Regions from separate parts of the Mesorhizobium sp. M0243 genome, predicted to be linked through region 1. Evidence: riboswitches for the same ligand, from Rfam matches in the RefSeq annotation. Region 1 holds a riboswitch; each other region holds the start of a gene.
What was found. Region 1 has a riboswitch for cobalamin ahead of NKJ11_RS26730 (DUF1636 family protein). Riboswitches for the same ligand answer to the same signal wherever they lie in the genome.

Region 1 (4,209 bases):
GTCCATGCGGCCTATGCGGAGCCCGGTGCACCGCCTGAAACCGCTGCAGAGCTGTTCGAGGAATTGAAGCAGATGCAGGGCTGGCTCGGACTCGAACGCATCGAAGTGACGCCTGCCGGGGATTTGGGTCCGGCGCTGCTGAGCGTGATCAGCGACGGGCGCTCTTGACATCAGCCGTCGGCTGCAGCCGTTTGAGGGAGTTTTGTCGGCCTAGGTTCAATGATGGCATCGCAAGAGGTTCTCGACCTGATCCACGAAGCGTTGATTGCGCATGGGATCAGCGCCATCCGTGGACAGAACGATGTCTGGATTGGACTGGAAGACCTGCGCTTTGAAGCCCAAGTTTTCGACAAGGAGCCGTCAGGCTCGGGTCGCAGGCTTGTTCTCGAAATCTACGTCTTCTCACCGTTGCTAGGCACTCAGCCGGTCATCGAATCTTTTGTTGGACTGGGCGACACGCGTGAACAGGCGATTTTCCAAGCATTCGGAAAATTCCTGATCGGTGTATTTCATGTGCTGATCGAGGGCCTTGCGGAGCATGTTTGCGAGAACATGCAAGCCCAGATTGCATTCTGGCAACGGAATGATGCTGGCTGGAAGATCTACGGTGGACCTGTGATCACACAGGCTGCAGTGGAATGCACTCTCAACCGGACATATCCAGCGTTTTATGCCCGCTTGGAAAAACTGTTCACGGCTAAGGTTCGCCCTGGCAGTCATTTCATCCGGATATTCCTGGCGAGCTATGGCGGAGCACTGGTCGGCAACGAAATTCTCCTGGACAACGAAACTTGGCCGGAAGGTCAAGAGCTCCTCGTTGATCAGGACTGGCACCACGGCGACGGGTACCAGGCGCTGCGTCAGGTCATCCTTGCGTTGCCGGGAGATAACAATTGAGCCAACGTACACAGGCTAGCGGATAAACAATGGATATCAAAGCCAGGCTGACCCAAGAGGTGCAGGAGTGCCTCGATAGGATTTCGTCCTTTTCATGGGACGTACATGCGCAGGCAATCCGAAAACGCTACCCTAGACCTGCTGGAGACACATTTGGCTTCAAAGTTGATGGCATTTACTTCGATGTGGGTGACAGCGCCGGATGGCTGGACCGGCAAGATGGAGATATCCTTCTGACGGCTTTCGTTACAGCTTTTCCTGATCCCAACAACGAAGATGGCATTCGCGAAGAGCGGTCAGTGGTAGTGAAGCGTCCCCGCCCCTGATTTCAGATTGCCCCTGCGTTGCGTTGACACCGCTGCCCGCAAAAGCCTAAATCCGGTTCAGATGGTCTCTTGCCCGCAACGGCAAGAGCTAAGAGGGAATGCGGTGCGGGGCAAAATCCCAAATCCGCGGCTGTCCCCGCAACTGTAAGCGAAGAGCCAAGGCCGAAAGCCACTGGGGAGTTCCCGGGAAGGCGGCTACCAAGGCGATGACCCGCGAGCCAGGAGACCTGCCGTCTGCGACTTTAGAATCCGATCGCCCGGCGGGTTTCCGGGCAAGGAGCCCGATCTTGGACCACGACAGCAGTTTTTCGGCTGGCACAGCGGATATTTCGTCCGGCCATGATGATGCCTTGGCCGGCGTCACCATCATCGTCTGCGCCTCCTGCCGCGATGAGACCGGCGCCGACGCTCATCCCCGCGCCGGCGAATTGCTGGCGGACGACACGCGCCGCGCCGCATCCGGCGACGACATCCGCATCCGCAGCGTCGAATGCCTCGGCAATTGCAAGCGCCGCCTCAGCGCCGCCATCCTGCGCGACGGGTGCTGGAGCTATGTCTTCGGCGACCTGACCACGACCAGCGGCGCCGACCTCGTGACAGGCGCCAAGCTCTTCGCCACCTCGAAGGACGGCCTGATTCCATGGCGCGGCCGCCCCGATAGCCTGAAGCGTGGCCTCGTTGCCCGCATCCCTCCCTTAGACCTGCTGAAGGATTGACCATGACTGCCCCAGATTCGCCTGCGAACCTCTCCCGCGTTCCCTGCACCGTCGTCACCGGCTTCCTCGGCGCCGGCAAGACGACGCTGGTCCGCCATCTCCTGGAAAACGCCGGCGGCAAGCGCATTGCCATCATTGTCAACGAATTCGGCGACATCGGCATCGATGGCGAGATCCTCAAGGGCTGCGGCATAGACACCTGCCCGGAGGAAAACATCGTCGAACTGGCCAATGGCTGCATCTGCTGCACCGTCGCCGACGATTTCGTCCCGGCGCTCGACAAGATCCTCGCGCTGACGCCGAGGGTCGACCACATCCTGATCGAGACTTCGGGCCTGGCGCTGCCCAAGCCGCTGGTCCAGGCGTTTCAATGGCCGAGCGTAAAGAGCCGCGTCACAGTCGACGGCGTCATCGCCGTGGTCGACGGGCCGGCATTGGCCGAAGGCCGCGTCGCCAACGACATGGATGCTTTGCAGGCGCAGCGCGCCGGGGACGAGACGCTCGACCATGACGATCCGGTGGAAGAAGTGTTCGAGGATCAGATCGCCTGCGCCGACCTGATCATCCTGTCGAAAAGCGACCTGATGGACGCCGCCGGCACCGCCCGCGCCAACGCCATCATTGGCGAACACTCCGCCCGCGCCGTGAAGATCGTGCCGACGTCGCATGGCAAGGTCGATCCCTCCGTGCTGCTCGGGCTCGGTCTCGCCGTCGAGGACGACATCGAAAACCGCAAGTCCCACCATGACGGCGCATTCGACCATGAGCATGACGACTTCGACACGTTCATTGTCGACATTGCCTCGATCGCCAATCCCGATGAACTGGCAAAGCGTGTCGCCACAGTCGCCGAAGAAGAAAACGTGCTGCGTGTAAAAGGCTTCGTCGAGGTCGGTGGCAAGCCGATGCGGCTCTTGCTGCAGGCCGTCGGGCCGCGCGTCAATCATTACTATGACCGCGCCTGGACCGCGCAGGACGACCGCCGCTCGCGTCTCGTCGTCATCGGCCTGAAGGGGCTGAACCGCCCGGCGATCGAGCGTATACTCGCCGGCTGATCTCGGACACGGGTTGCGATGCACATCCTCACCACGACATCCGCCTCGCTCGACGACCTCGCCGAGCCGGTCGATCTGCGGCAGACGCCGGCGGATATCGTGGCCCTGTCCTTCACCGACAGCGACCTCGCCGGACTGGCGGCAGCCTGGAAGGCCGATGCCGGCCGCCTGCCCTCGATGCGGCTGGCTGCCCTGCGTGACCTGCGCCATCCCATGTCCGTCGACCTCTGGGTCGACAGCGTCGCCCGCCACGCCAAGGTCATCCTCGTGCGCATCCTCGGCGGCTACGACTGGTGGCGCTACGGCTGCGACCAGCTTGCCTCGACCGCTCGCGCACACGGCATAAAGCTGGCGCTGCTGCCCGGCGAATGCCGCGACGAGGATCTGCGCCTGATCGAAGCCTCGACGCTGCCGCGCGAGGAGCTCGATGGCCTGCTCGACTATTTCCGCGAGGGCGGCCCGGCGAATATGAGCGCGCTGGTGCGGAGATTGGCGGGGCTGGCTGGATCGGATGCGGACGTAGCAGAGCCGGTTCCAGTGCCGAAAGCCGGGTTTTATGAGCCAGGACTTGGGGTCGTTGGTGATCCTTCACACCCCCCTCTGTCCTGCCGGACATCTCCCCCGCAAGGGGGGAGATCGGACTGCATCAAAGCCGGCTCTTTTCCCGTTTCATTAGAAGCTGACGCGTCCGCAACCTCGACAATTGGCGAAATCTCCAATGACAGCGCAATCTCCCCCCTTGCGGGGGAGATGTCCGGCAGGACAGAGGGGGGTGTGAAGGAACTCGACGCTGACAACGTCAACGCTCCTATCATCCCCATCCTGTTCTATCGCTCGATGCTATTGGCCGCCGATGTCGCGCCCATCGATGCGCTTTTCGAAGCGCTCCGCCAGCGCGGCATCAATCCGGTCCCAATCTTCGTCTCCAGCCTCAAGGACCCCGCATCCCTGGCCTTCGTGGAAACAGCACTCGCCTCGCTGAAACCCGCCGCCATCATCACCGCGACCGCTTTCGCGTCCGGCGCCGAACCCGGCAATGAGACCCTGTTCGACCGCGCCGGCGTGCCCGTCTTCCAGGTCATCGTCGCCACCACCCGCCGCGACGTCTGGGAGACCAACCAGCGCGGCCTGGCGCCCGCCGACCTCGCCATGCATGTCGTGCTGCCCGAACTCGACGGCCGCATCCTGGCCGGCGCCATTTCCTTTAAGGGCGAG
Region 2 (4,209 bases), on a different contig from region 1:
AGGATTCAAAGACGATATCCTTGCTGGCAATGGCATAGATGCCGGATTGTCGCATATTTGCTCCCCCGCCGAGCAGGCCGCGGAGATGATCTTCGGGCCTTACGGTCAACCCCACCGTTGCAGGCGTCTAACCATTTGCAGGGTTTTTGGCAAGATGGCGCAGGCTCCGGGCGAGCGCAGCCGGTCACGCTTCGATTTCAAGCGCCGAAAGCGGCTTCGAGCAACAGGCGAGGATAAAGCCGTCCTCGATTTCGTGATCGAGGATGCCGCCATTGTGACTCATCTCGACGTCGCCCGCGACCTTCCTCACCTTGCAGGTGCCGCACAGGCCGAACTCGCAGGCGGCGGGAATCCGCACCCCAGAGGCGCGTGCCGTCTGCAGCACGGTCTGGCCGGCGACGCATTCGGCATCGACATCGGAAAGCGAGAACCGGATTGGTGTCACGGCCTCGACAGCAGCAGCGGCGCCGTCTTCCGCCGGCGGCGAGAACGGCGCCGGGATCTCCTCCACGGCAGGCGCCGCGAAGCTTTCCTGATGGTATTTCGCCATGTCGAAGCCGGCGGCTTCCAGCATGCCGCGCACGGCGCGCATGAAGGGATCGGGGCCGCAGCAGAAGATCTCGCGCTCACGGAAATCGGGCGCCAGCAATGGCAGCCGGATCGCGTCGATGCGGCCCATATGGCCGAACCAGCCCTCGCGGCTCGACCGTTCCTCGATCATGAAGCCGAGCGACAGGCCGGGCATGCGGCTGCCGAGCAGCTCGAGTTCCTTGCGGAAAATGATCTCTTCCGGGCGGCGCGCACAGTTGACGAAGCCGACATCTGTCCATGGCGCACAGTCATTCAGCCAACGCAGCATCGACATCATCGGCGTCACGCCGGAGCCGGCCGAAATGAACAGATATTTGGCCGCCGGGTGGCTGTGCAGCGAGAAGTCGCCGGTCGGCCCATAGGCCTTGACGTGCGAACCGGGCGTCAGATGGTCGAACATCCAGCGCGTACCGGTACTGCCCGCCTGCGCCTTGACCGTCACCGCGATCGAGAACGGCCGCGACGGCGAGGACGACAGCGTGTAGGTGCGCATCAGCGGCCCGTCCGATGTCGGCAGTTCCAGCGTCACGAACTGGCCGGGCTTGTAACGGAACCAGGTCTGGTTGTCGGAGCGGAAGGTGAAGGTCTTCACGTCAGGCGCTTCGTCACTGACGCCGATCACTTCCAGCACCTGCAGCCTGTCGTTCCAGGGCGTCATCTGGTCGAGATGGCGATAGAGGCCAAGGTCCGTCATCGCATTCATCCTCTTGTCCCCTGGGCTAGGCGACACTGCGCAGGGCCGGCCGGTCGCCTTCGGCAAGGCGCGGTCCGATGAACGACGCGTACCACTCGACGAACTGGATCACGCCGCCCTCATGCAGCTCCGAATAGGGGCCTGGTTCGTAGGCCGGCGACAGGATGCCGAAGGCGTTTTCCTCGACGATGCGGCGGTCCTGGTCGTTGGTCTCGGTCCAGACATGGGTGAGCTCAGCGAGGTCGTAGTCGACCCCTTCGACCGCATCCTTGTGGACGAGCCATTTTGTCGTCACCGCGGTTTCCGTGGCACTGATCGGCAGCACACGGAAGGTAACGGCATGGTCGCCGAGGATATGGTTCCAGGTTGTCGGATAATGATAAAGCAGCAAGGAGCCGATGCGGTCGGTTGGAACGCTGTCGGACAGGTTCTTCTGGACCGCCCGTTTTCCCGTCATGGTGTAGCTGACGGCATCGCGCAGCAGCGGCGCGCGGGTGGCGCGGTACTGCCCTGCCGGATCGATGCGGAATTTGCTCGGCAGGCCTGATGCCTCGCATTTGGCCCAGTGCGCGACCATTTCAGGGTCGCTGTCGGCGCCATTGACGCCGGTCACGGTCGGAGCCTCGGGGAAGGTCTTGCACAGCTCAGGATGATTGGCGGCGCAGTGATAGCACTCGCGGTTGTTTTCCCAGACCAGCTTCCAGTTGCCCTTCTCGACGATCGTGCTCTCGAAGGCGATCTTTGCTTCACGCAACCGGTGCGGCAAAAGATAGGGTTCGATCATCGCCCGCATCGGCGCGAAATCCGCCGGCTCCTTGGCCAGACAGATGAAGATGTAGCCGCCGACGCTCTCGCAGGCGACCGGCTTCAGGCCGAAATCACTCTTGTCGAAACCGTCGGCCATCTGGCGGGCAAACAGCAGGCGGCCGTCCAGCTCATAGGTCCACTGATGATACGGGCAGACGAGCTTTGCCGCCGTACCCTTTTCCGCGTTGCACACGCGGCTGCCGCGATGGCGGCAGGAATTGTGGAAGGCGTTGATCTTGCCGTGCTGGTCGCGGACAAGGACGACCGGGTAGTCGCCGATCTGCACGGTGATGTAGCTGCCCGGCTTCGGCAGTTCGCAATCATGGCCGATGAACAGCCAGTCGCGATACCAGATCAACTCCATGTCGAGCTTGAAGTAGTCTGGATCGGTGTAGAAGGGCTGCTCCAGTGAAAAGCCTTGCCGGCGGCTGTTCAAGAGCCTCAGCATGTCGTTGCGGGTATCCATGTCCTGTCCTCGTTTCTAAGGACTGAACTGGTGGTGATGGAGGAAGGATTGAAACGCAGGCCGGCTAGGTGCCAGACATGCGCTATCCACCTCTTGACCGCCCACCGCGATCAGTCGAGTCTAACAATCTCGGGCTGGTTTCCGGGCTCTGGAGTTGTCCTTGCGGACCATCGCGACACCTTCCCAGGCAGTTGCCCAGTGGTCTCCCGTTGCGACTTGAACTCCACCACCGTTGCGGGGGCAGCGCCGGATTCTGACCGGCTTCCCAATTCTCCGCCTCGTCGTCACGAAGCGGCACCTGAGATGGTATGATCTAACCACGATCGGGGGCGCGCCGTCGGCATGAAAACGACATCGTATCCATGCGGCGCGACACGGCATGCGAACGTTCCCGCAGACCGTCGCGGGCTGAAATCCACCTCCCGGATGACCATTTTGCCGGCTGCGATATCCCCGAATCGGACCCCTTGGCGGGGTCAAAAAAGGTTAACGGTTTCGAAAAGTGACTATTAGCTCGATCTAAAATCGAACCGAACGGTTCGTTTCTGTTGACGGTGCGTGCAGGACGGTGTGAACGCTGGGCCTCTGAAACAGTCAGTGATCCATCCAGCGGTTACACTTAACATGCTGATTTAAAGAAGAAAAATATACCCGTAGATTCCCTTGGCACAATTTCAAGGTGTGGATTCATGGTCCACACGGAACAACTTCGTGATTGGAAAAGGCGGGGTTGCCCTCCCACATCGGGGCTGTCCGAACGACGCGATTTCATTTCCAAGACACGCCGCTAGACGGACGGAAAAAGACGATACTGGAGTACAAAAATGAAAAAGATCATTCTCACTGCCGCAGCCCTTCTGGCCATTTCCGGCAGCGCCTTCGCTGGTAGCGACCACTACGGTTCGAACGCCGCGGCAGCCACTGCTGTCGACAGCTCGTACACCGCTTCGACCAAGAAGTCGGAACCGGCTGCTCAGGCGCCTGCCCAGGGTGCTGACCGCAACCTCTTCGGCAACAACTAACAGCCGATTCCCAGTCGACGGCGGGCTCGCCCGCCGCCCTGGCGAAATTCAGACATTCAGGAGTATTTAAGATGAACAAGATCCTCATTGCTGCCGCCGCCGTTCTGGCCATCTCCGGCAGCGCTTTCGCCGGCAGCGACAACTACGGTTCGAACGGCTCCAACCAGCCTGCCGCCACGGTGGACCAGTCGTACACGGCTTCCACCAAGACCGCGGAATCGACTGCCCAGACGCCCGCTCAGGGCAGCGACCGTAACCTCTTCGGTCGCTAATAACCAATTCGCAAGCGACGGCAGCTGTGTCTGCCGTCCTGGCGAAATCCAGAATTCAGGAGATTAAAATGAACAAGATCCTTATTGCTGCCGCCGCCGTTCTGGCCATCACCGGCAGCGCGTTCGCCGGCAGCGACAACTTTGGCTCCAACGGCGCCAATCAGCCTGCGGTTACTTCGGTTGACAGCGCGCATACGAGCTCGGTCCGCAACAGCGGTGGCCTCGTCGAGAAGCTGCTCAATTCGTCGGGCGACGTGGAGAAGTCCGCCCCTCAGGGCAGCGACCGGAACCTCTTCGGCCGTTAACAGCCGAAGCTGATCTTCAACAAAAGAGCCGCGGGGCTATCCCCCCCCGAAT
Region 3 (4,209 bases), on a different contig from region 1:
CGATCGGCCATTTCCTGCATACGCCATGGCCCGAGTCTGACATGATGGAGCGCGTGCCCAATTCTGGCGAGCTAATGAAATGTATGCTCGAGTATGATCTGCTCGGTTTCCAGACCGACCGTGATGTGAGCAATTTCCTCGCCTGTGTCCAATCTCATTTGGGGCTGGAGAGCAAGAACGGGGTCGTTTTCTCGGACCATGGCCAGACGCAATGCCAAAATTTTCCTATAGGTATCGATCCGAAGCAATTCGAACAGTGTGCCGCAGATTCGCTTGAGGCGCAGAAAGCCTACATTTCGCAGTTGAAACTTGGCGGAGCAAAGCTAGTTATCGGCGTCGATCGGCTCGACTACACCAAGGGCATCGACAATCGGATTAAAGCTTTCGATCTGCTGGCAGTCGAGCCGCAACGTGTCTCGCTCTTGCAAATCGCAACTCCCTCACGTGGCGACATCCAAGCGTACAGCGAATATCGGCGCGACGTCGAAAGACTCGTCAATCAAGTCAACAACCGGCATGGCACGGACGAGTGGATGCCGATTATCTATGAGAACAGGTCGTTCACCCAAGCTGAGATAGCGGGTCTTTACAGAGCCGCGCGTGTTTGCGTTGTGACGCCGTTGCGCGATGGCATGAATCTTGTGGCGAAAGAATACATTGCTGCACAAGATCCGAGCGACCCTGGCGTTCTGGTGTTATCGAAGTTTGCCGGCGCGGCCGAAGACTTCGGCGAGGACGCCCTGCTGGTAAATCCGAGGCTCTCCGACGAGATAGCTACCGCGATCTCAAGAGCGGCCAGCATGCCGCGCGAAGAACGCATCCAACGCTGGCGGAGGATGATGGACAAACTTGAAGCGTATACGATCCACCATTGGTCAGCGGACTTCGTTCGGCAACTGGACAGCAGCCGGGTTACGGTCCCTGCGGATCACTTCCACTATGTTGGCTTGGGCTGGATCAGCGAGGCCCAAATGCCTTCGTATCGGACCGAGCCAGAATTGCACACCGCGCTGACGCGTGCACTGGATAAAAACTGGGTCCTGCCGATCGTATGATGCAGAATATGAAGCACGCGAGCTTTGCCTGCATTTGCGCATCCCTCAATGCCGAGCGCTTGGAGAGAGAGATACTTATCCTGACCGCCTGAATGCGGCTTAAGCGGCTTATCGGGACCACAGTCGGGCTTTGCATCAGACCCTTGAGCCAGGCTCCGTCAGTGTGGTCTCTTGCCGCCGAGCGGAGTCATCACGATTGCCTAGTCACCCGTGATGACGACTGGCGTGCCAATTCCCCTCGGACCACGGTTTGGCGCTCACTCCGAGAAAACCGCTTCTACCACGCACGCACGGCTTGCGGCCGCATCGTTAAACATCGCCACCAATGCGATCTTCTGCATTCTAATGACGTTGTCACGCGCTTGAAGTCTTGTCCGAAATCCTTCATCGGCGACCTGCGAGGGATGTCGCAGCCCGACAGGGATCCATTAGTTGGACAATGGTGGCAGCGGAGCAGCGCCGCCAATGGGCGACTGAATATTTCACAATGTTAGACAAGCGTAAAAGCGAAATCACATAACGACATAAACATTTCGTTATGCGTCATTGACAAAAGAGCGGACTGCTGTGATTGTCTGCGTGTCGTGGTTCTCGCGTGCGGCGCTGCCGCAGCGGAGCTAAGAGGGAAGCCGGTACAATGCCGGCGCTGCCCCCGCAACTGTTAGCGGCGAGCCAACCCCACTCATGTCACTGAGGCGAATACCCTCAGGAAGACGGGTAGAGGCTATGACCCCGCGAGCCAGGAGACCTGCCACGGCGAATTACGTCCACGGGCGGGGTGTCTCGGTGGCCGCTGCAAGCCGGCGTTCGTGCCGGCCTGCTAGCGCCTTCCTTGTCATCGGCGCCCCAACCATCGGGGTATGACATGACTGACTCTCAGGAAATTCCTGTAGCAACGCTCGGCGTGCCGCGCTTCGGTCGTCGGCGAGAACTGAAATTCGCGCTTGAAAGCTACTGGTCCGGAACATCGTCCGCTGGCGACCTTCTCACGACGTCGAAGGCGCTCCGTGCCGCTAGCTGGGAAGAGCAGCGCGATCGCGGCGTGTCGAAAATCCCGTCGAACGACTTCTCGCTTTACGACCATGTGCTCGACACCGCAGCCATGGTTGGGGCCGTTCCCTCCCGTTACGGCTGGAATAGCGGCGAGGTCCCACTTGACATCTACTTCGCAATGGCGCGCGGCAACCAGGGTCAGACGGAGGATTGTGGACACGCTGGTCACCAGGAGGAGGCTCATGGACCTGGTGTAACCGCGATGGAAATGACCAAGTGGTTTGACACCAACTACCACTACATTGTGCCGGAACTCGATGATGATCAGACGTTCGCCCTCTCGTCATCGAAGCCGGTCGATTACTTCCTCGAGGCTAAAGCTCTCGGCATTCACACACGCCCAGTCATCCTTGGACCCATCACCTTCCTCAAGCTGGCGAAATCGCCTGCCGAGGGGTTCGGTCCCATCGCGCTCCTACCGCGGCTGCTGCCCGTTTACGAGCAAGTCCTGCAGAAGCTGAAGCTGTCGGGAGCCGACTGGGTGCAGATCGATGAGCCAGCGCTTGTCCTCGATCTGAACCCGAACGAACGAGCTGCGTTCGAATTCGCCTATGGCCAGCTGTCGAAAGCCGCGCCCGAGCTGAAGATCATGCTGGCTACGTATTTCGGGTCGCTGGGAGACAATCTCGAAACCGCGGTTTCTCTGCCCTTGGCCGGGCTGCATATTGATCTCGTGCGCGCTCCCGAGCAGCTGGAAACGGTGGGTCGGCTCGCTCCGAAGGATCTGGTGCTCTCGCTTGGCTTGATCGATGGCCGCAACGTCTGGCGTGCGAACCTGCCCGCCATTCTCGACCGCATCAAACCGATCGTCGCCGGCTGGCCCTTGGACCGCGTCGAGATCGCGCCTTCTTGCTCGATGCTGCATGTGCCGATCGACCTGCGCATGGAGACGGAACTCGACGCCGACATCAGGTCGTGGCTCGCCTTCGCGGCCCAGAAGACCGACGAGCTGGTCTTGCTGGCCCGGGCCCTGTCCCAAGGCAGGGATGCGGTGGCAGGCGCGTTGAAAGCGTCTGCCGAGGCTGCCGCCACGCGCGTGACATCCACGAGGATCCATGACCCGCTTGTTCAGGGGCGGATCGCTAGCATTGAGGACAGCGCGAAGCGACGAGAGAGCGCTTTTGGCGAGCGCTCCAGAGTCCAAGCCGGCTCACTCGGGCTGCCGCCGTTCCCGACGACGACCATCGGGTCCTTCCCGCAGACGCCGCAGGTACGCAAGGCGCGGGCCGCTCATGCGAAGGGCCAGCTGAGCTATGTCGACTATGAGACGTTCCTGAAGAAGGAGATCGAGGCTGCAATTCGCTGGCAGGAAGAGATCGGGCTGGACGTGCTGGTGCACGGTGAGTTCGAGCGAAACGACATGGTACAGCATTTCGGCGAGCAGTTGTCCGGCTTCGCGCTCACCCAGCATGCCTGGGTACAAAGCTATGGGTCGCGCTACGTGCGTCCCCCCATCATTTTCGGCGACGTATCGAGGCGCAATCCGATGACAGTGCGCTGGTGGCAATTCGCCCAGTCGCTTACGGAAAAGCCCGTGAAGGGAATGCTCACAGGCCCAGTCACCATTCTCAACTGGTCTTTTGTTCGCGACGACGTACCCCGCTCCGAAGCCTGCCGCCAGATCGCGCTCGCCATCCGCGACGAAGTGACGGATCTCGAAAGGTCCGGCGCAAGGATGGTCCAGATCGATGAGGCCGCCTTTCGCGAAGGATTGCCACTGCGCCAATCTGACTGGAAAGTCTATCTCGACTGGGCTGTCGAATGCTTCCGGATCGCTTCAACGGGTGTAAAGGACGCGACTCAAATTCATACCCACATGTGCTATTCGGAGTTCAACGAGATCATTCACGCGATCGCTGAAATGGATGCGGATGTCATTTCGATTGAGACGTCGCGCTCGAAGATGGAACTGTTGGACGCCTTCACGGGCTCCAAATATCCGAACGAAATCGGTCCCGGCGTTTATGATATTCACTCACCACGCGTCCCGGAAGCCGGCGAGATCTCGGACTTAGTCATGCTTGCCCGCGAGCGACTGTCCGACGGCCAACTGTGGATAAACCCGGACTGTGGCCTCAAAACACGCAAATGGGAGGAGGTC
Region 4 (4,209 bases), on a different contig from region 1:
CCGCGTCGCGCACCTCATCATTGGTTGCCGGCGGATCAAAATTGAACAGGGTCTTGATGTTTCTGCACATCGCTTCCGTATCTCCTCTTGTCCTTGAGCTGTTTCAATCGGAACGAGTTATATCCTCGATCATGATCATGTCCAAAAACCGGTGAGGCGAGGCCATCGTTCGGACCGAGCCTCAATCCGCGTCGAGTGGCTCCGTTCCAACCGGCTTGCCGTCGCGCGACAGCCTGATCTTCTCGACCTTGTCCTCGGCGGCCTTCAGCAGCCGGTCGCAATGCGCCTTCAGCGCCTCACCACGCTCATAGATCTTGATCGACTGGTCGAGCGGCACGTCGCCACGCTCCAGATCATCGACGATCTTCTCCAGCGCATCGAGTGCCTGCTCGAAGCTCATCGCCTTGACGTCTTCGTTGGTCTCATCGGCCATCATTCATCCTTTCATCAGTCGCCCGACATGGGCGGCGACCGAAAATGCCAATCCCTGCAGATCGTAGCCGCCCTCGAGCAGGCTGACGAGCCGGTTGCCGCTGTGGCGTGCCGCGCGCTGCATCAGCTGGCCGGTCGCCCAGTCGAAATCATCCTCGGTCAGATTGATCTCGGCCAGCGGATCGCGGTGGTGCGCGTCGAACCCCGCCGAAATGATGATCAGGTCGGGCGCGAAATTGTCGAGCGCGGGCAGGACGCGCGACAGGAAGGCATCGCGAAACACTTCGCTGCCGGTCTGCGGCGCCAGCGGTGCGTTGACGATGTTGCCGGCGCCCGTTTCGGTCTTCGCTCCGGTGCCGGGATAAAGCGGCATCTGGTGTGTCGAGCAATAGAGCACCGACGGATCGTCCCAGAAAATATCCTGCGTGCCATTGCCGTGATGCACGTCCCAGTCGACGACGGCAACGCGCTCGACACCGTGTTTCTTCTGCGCATAACGCGCCGCGATCGCCGCCGTGTTGAACAGGCAAAAGCCCATCGCCGTGGTCTTTTCGGCATGATGGCCGGGCGGCCGGGCGGCGACGAAGACGTTGTCGGCGCGGCCCGAAAAGACATCATCGACGGCGGCGTTGGCGGCGCCGATCGCGGTGATCGCCGCTTGCCAGCTCTTCGGGCTGGCAGTGGTGTCGGCATCGATGCGGGCAATCCCCTCGTCGGGGATGGCGGCGCGCACGCGGGCGACGAAATCGGCGGGATGCGCGTAGAGGATGGTGGCCTCGTCGCCTTCCGGCGCCTGAATACGATCGAGCCCGGCAAAGGCTTCGTCGTCGAGCACGCGCTCGATGGCGCGTAAGCGGTCGGGCCGCTCGGGATGTCCGGGCGGCGTGAGATGCTCGAGGAAGATCGGATGGGTGTAGAGACGGGTGGTCATCGTCCTAATCTAGTGACCCGGATCGACAAAGGCCATGCACGGGCGGCCGATGACTGGGGAAAATCGCGACTGCGTCCATTCGCGTCGCCGCAGGCATTGGCCCCGCGGGCGCTTCGGCGTAAGGTCCCTGGTACTGCCTGGTGCCCGCCGCAAGCGGGAGAATCGGGAACACGGTTGAATTCCGTGGCGTGCCCAACGCTGTGAGGGGGACCGCGCCGGTAAATGCCACTGTCGATGACGGGAAGGCACCGGACGCGGGTTGATCCCGAGCCAGAAGACCGGCCTGGCAGGCATTGTCATCCGCGTGGTCAGGCGGATGGCATCAGAGCGACGTGCGTCTACTTGGACGCACAAAGTACGCTCTGTCAGTTTTGAATCTGCAATCGCAAGGGGACAAGCGATGCCGGAACACATGACCGCTGCCATTGACGATGGATTTGACCAGAATGCGCGCGATGCGGTCTACCGCGCCATGTTCACGCGGCGTGACGTGCGCAGCCATTTCCTGCCCACCGCGATCGATGACGACGTGCTGGCACGGCTGCTGCTTGCCGCCCATCACGCGCCATCGGTCGGCTTCATGCAGCCATGGAATTTCATTGTCATTCGCGATGTCAAACGACGGGCGGAGGTGCGCGACCTGTTCCTGGCCGCGCGAGAACAGGAACTGCCGGCGATCGAGGCGGAAAAACAGGCGCTGTACCGCAAGCTCAAGCTGGAAGGCATCTGCGAGAGCGCGCTCAACATCTGCATCACCTGCGACCGGCAGCGCTCGAAGGGTTCGCCGCTGGGACGCTGGCACAATCCGGAGATGGATCTCTACAGCACCGTCTGCGCGGTGCAGAATTTCTGGCTGGCCGCGCGTGCCGAGGGCGTTGGCGTCGGCTGGGTGAGCATCATCGAGGCTGAGGCGCTGAAGCGGCTGTTGGCCATTCCGGATCACGTAACGCCGGTCGCCTATCTCTGCGTCGGCCGTGTTTCCGAGTTCGCTCCCAAACCGGACCTTGAAACGCATGGCTGGGGACGGCGGCTGCCGCTGCCGGAGCTGATCATGAGCGAGACCTTTTCCGGGCAAGGCGAGACACAGCTCAAATCCACCGTGGCGCGCCTCAACACCGTTCCTGCCTCACCAGACACCATCCGCCCAGCCGATCAGGGTGTGGCGCCGGCCGTAGCCCAGCGCGAACCGCCGAAGGAGGCCAGCGCCTTGTCCTTGAGCTCCCTGAACTTCGACGATGCCTCGGCCAGCCGGGCGTCCCAGGCCGGATCGGGCACCTGGCCCGCGATGGTCTTGAAATAGACCTGCATCAGGCAGGCGATGGCGAAAGGCTCGATGAACGCCGCCTTGAATGCCCAGGCGAAGACGATGGCGAGCACAAAAGCCCAGCCGGCGAGCTGGCCAGGCATCAGGAACAGAATCGCACCGGCAGGTGCCAGCATCATCAGAAAGATGATGAACGACATGCCCCACATGATGACCGCCAGCCAGACGGCGTTCTTGACCATGACCTTGCCGTTCTGAGTATAGAGCACTACGCCTTGGCGCGCCGTCTCGAAGGGCGGGGCTGAATTGATGCGGATGTTGTAGCCGAGGATGATCTCGTCGACATAGGTCAGCGACAGGCGGATCACCGTGTTGATGAAGGAGACCAGGCCGCTCAGGCCTGGTATCGGCAGGAAGGCGGCGATACCGCCGAGCAGGCCGGTGATGGCATGGATGGCACCCTTGACGAGTCGGTCGACGACGAAAAGGATGTTGGCTTCGGCAAAACGCTGGGTGACGACATCCCTGGCGTAGGCGATCTGGTCCTGACCGCCGGGAATGTCGCGGCCGTCGATCAGATGAACCATGACGGCGATGTGGCCGGCCTTGACGACATAGAGGATGTATTCGCGGATCCAGTAGACGGCGATCGAGACGACGCCGAAACCGACCACGCCGCCCCACAGGGCAAACGACAGCGGCCCGTCGGGATCGGTGGAGATATGGCCAACGCCATAGCCGACGGAGGCGCCGGTGCCGGTTGCCATAATATAGGCCAGCGTGATGCCGAAATAGACGATCATGCGAAAGACGATGAACGGCCAGGTCCGCATCATGATGGACACCGACCGGCCGATCTCGAAATCCCACATGTGTCCCGAATCTCCGCCTCAGAGATGGTGGAAGAGGATGGACTCAACCCGGCGATTGTCAATTGCGGCCCTGACGCCAAAGGGCGACGAATTCGGGGTAACGGGTTGGTTCGGAGCCCGCCAGCGCGTTGGCTGACGGGGCATCAAACGAAAAACCCGCCTGTGCGGCCGGTCACTGGCGCAAATCAGCACCATGGACGAATATATACCTTAGCTGAGGGCATGGTGTCAAGAAAAAATTCCTATCGTGAACAGCTGCCGGCACGAAAGCTCCGGTGAGAACTTCAATTCGACTGCGGATCCGGCTTCTTCAGCAGGCCTTCAAGCAGTTGCTTGAACGCCGTCACCACCTTCTTCGACGTCGTTTCGGGGTCGTTCGAATTGGCGATCCGTTGCGCTGCCTGGCTGCTCGCTCCGATGATCAGTCGCGAGGCGGTCTCGGGGTCGAGGCTGGAGACAACGACCCCCTCCTCCTGCAGCGCGGTCAGATGGTCGGTCATTGAAGCGATGCACGCACTGGCATTCGGCCATTGCGCTGGATCCCCCAGCACGGCCGGGCCATCGCGGAACATGATGCGCTGGATTTCCGGCTCCAGCGCCATCTCGATATAGGTCGAGCACTCGTCGACGAAATGTTGCCAGCGGGTCGGTGCTCTCGACGCGACCTCATTGATGCGCGCCGCCATCTCGCCGTCAATCTGGGCTATGAC

Region 2: another riboswitch for cobalamin. It lies ahead of NKJ11_RS23725 (aromatic ring-hydroxylating oxygenase subunit alpha); the one in region 1 lies ahead of NKJ11_RS26730 (DUF1636 family protein).
Region 3: another riboswitch for cobalamin. It lies ahead of metE (5-methyltetrahydropteroyltriglutamate--homocysteine S-methyltransferase); the one in region 1 lies ahead of NKJ11_RS26730 (DUF1636 family protein).
Region 4: another riboswitch for cobalamin. It lies ahead of bluB (5,6-dimethylbenzimidazole synthase); the one in region 1 lies ahead of NKJ11_RS26730 (DUF1636 family protein).

Annotation. Positions count from the first base shown of each region.
Region 1 is NZ_JAMYSF010000026.1:68,025-72,233, reverse strand. Features, by position in the region: gene NKJ11_RS26745 (winged helix-turn-helix domain-containing protein) at 1-168, shown strand, start outside; gene NKJ11_RS26740 (DUF6348 family protein) at 220-897, shown strand; gene NKJ11_RS26735 (hypothetical protein) at 927-1,223, shown strand; cobalamin riboswitch at 1,269-1,472, shown strand; gene NKJ11_RS26730 (DUF1636 family protein) at 1,511-1,939, shown strand; gene cobW (cobalamin biosynthesis protein CobW) at 1,942-2,994, shown strand; gene NKJ11_RS26720 (cobaltochelatase subunit CobN) at 3,013-4,209, shown strand, end outside.
Region 2 is NZ_JAMYSF010000020.1:119,965-124,173, forward strand. Features, by position in the region: gene NKJ11_RS23715 (PqqD family protein) at 1-55, opposite strand, end outside; gene NKJ11_RS23720 (FAD-binding oxidoreductase) at 185-1,285, opposite strand; gene NKJ11_RS23725 (aromatic ring-hydroxylating oxygenase subunit alpha) at 1,311-2,558, opposite strand; cobalamin riboswitch at 2,674-2,875, opposite strand; gene NKJ11_RS23730 (DUF680 domain-containing protein) at 3,383-3,580, shown strand; gene NKJ11_RS23735 (DUF680 domain-containing protein) at 3,652-3,852, shown strand; gene NKJ11_RS23740 (DUF680 domain-containing protein) at 3,921-4,157, shown strand.
Region 3 is NZ_JAMYSF010000014.1:68,689-72,897, forward strand. Features, by position in the region: gene NKJ11_RS19170 (alpha,alpha-trehalose-phosphate synthase (UDP-forming)) at 1-1,055, shown strand, start outside; cobalamin riboswitch at 1,624-1,825, shown strand; gene metE (5-methyltetrahydropteroyltriglutamate--homocysteine S-methyltransferase) at 1,921-4,209, shown strand, end outside.
Region 4 is NZ_JAMYSF010000002.1:80,489-84,697, forward strand. Features, by position in the region: gene NKJ11_RS02445 (DUF2277 domain-containing protein) at 1-70, opposite strand, end outside; gene NKJ11_RS02450 (exodeoxyribonuclease VII small subunit) at 182-433, opposite strand; gene NKJ11_RS02455 (histone deacetylase family protein) at 437-1,363, opposite strand; cobalamin riboswitch at 1,485-1,664, shown strand; partial or broken gene bluB (5,6-dimethylbenzimidazole synthase) at 1,776-2,393, shown strand; gene NKJ11_RS02465 (hypothetical protein) at 2,516-3,499, opposite strand; gene NKJ11_RS02470 (TetR/AcrR family transcriptional regulator) at 3,784-4,209, opposite strand, start outside.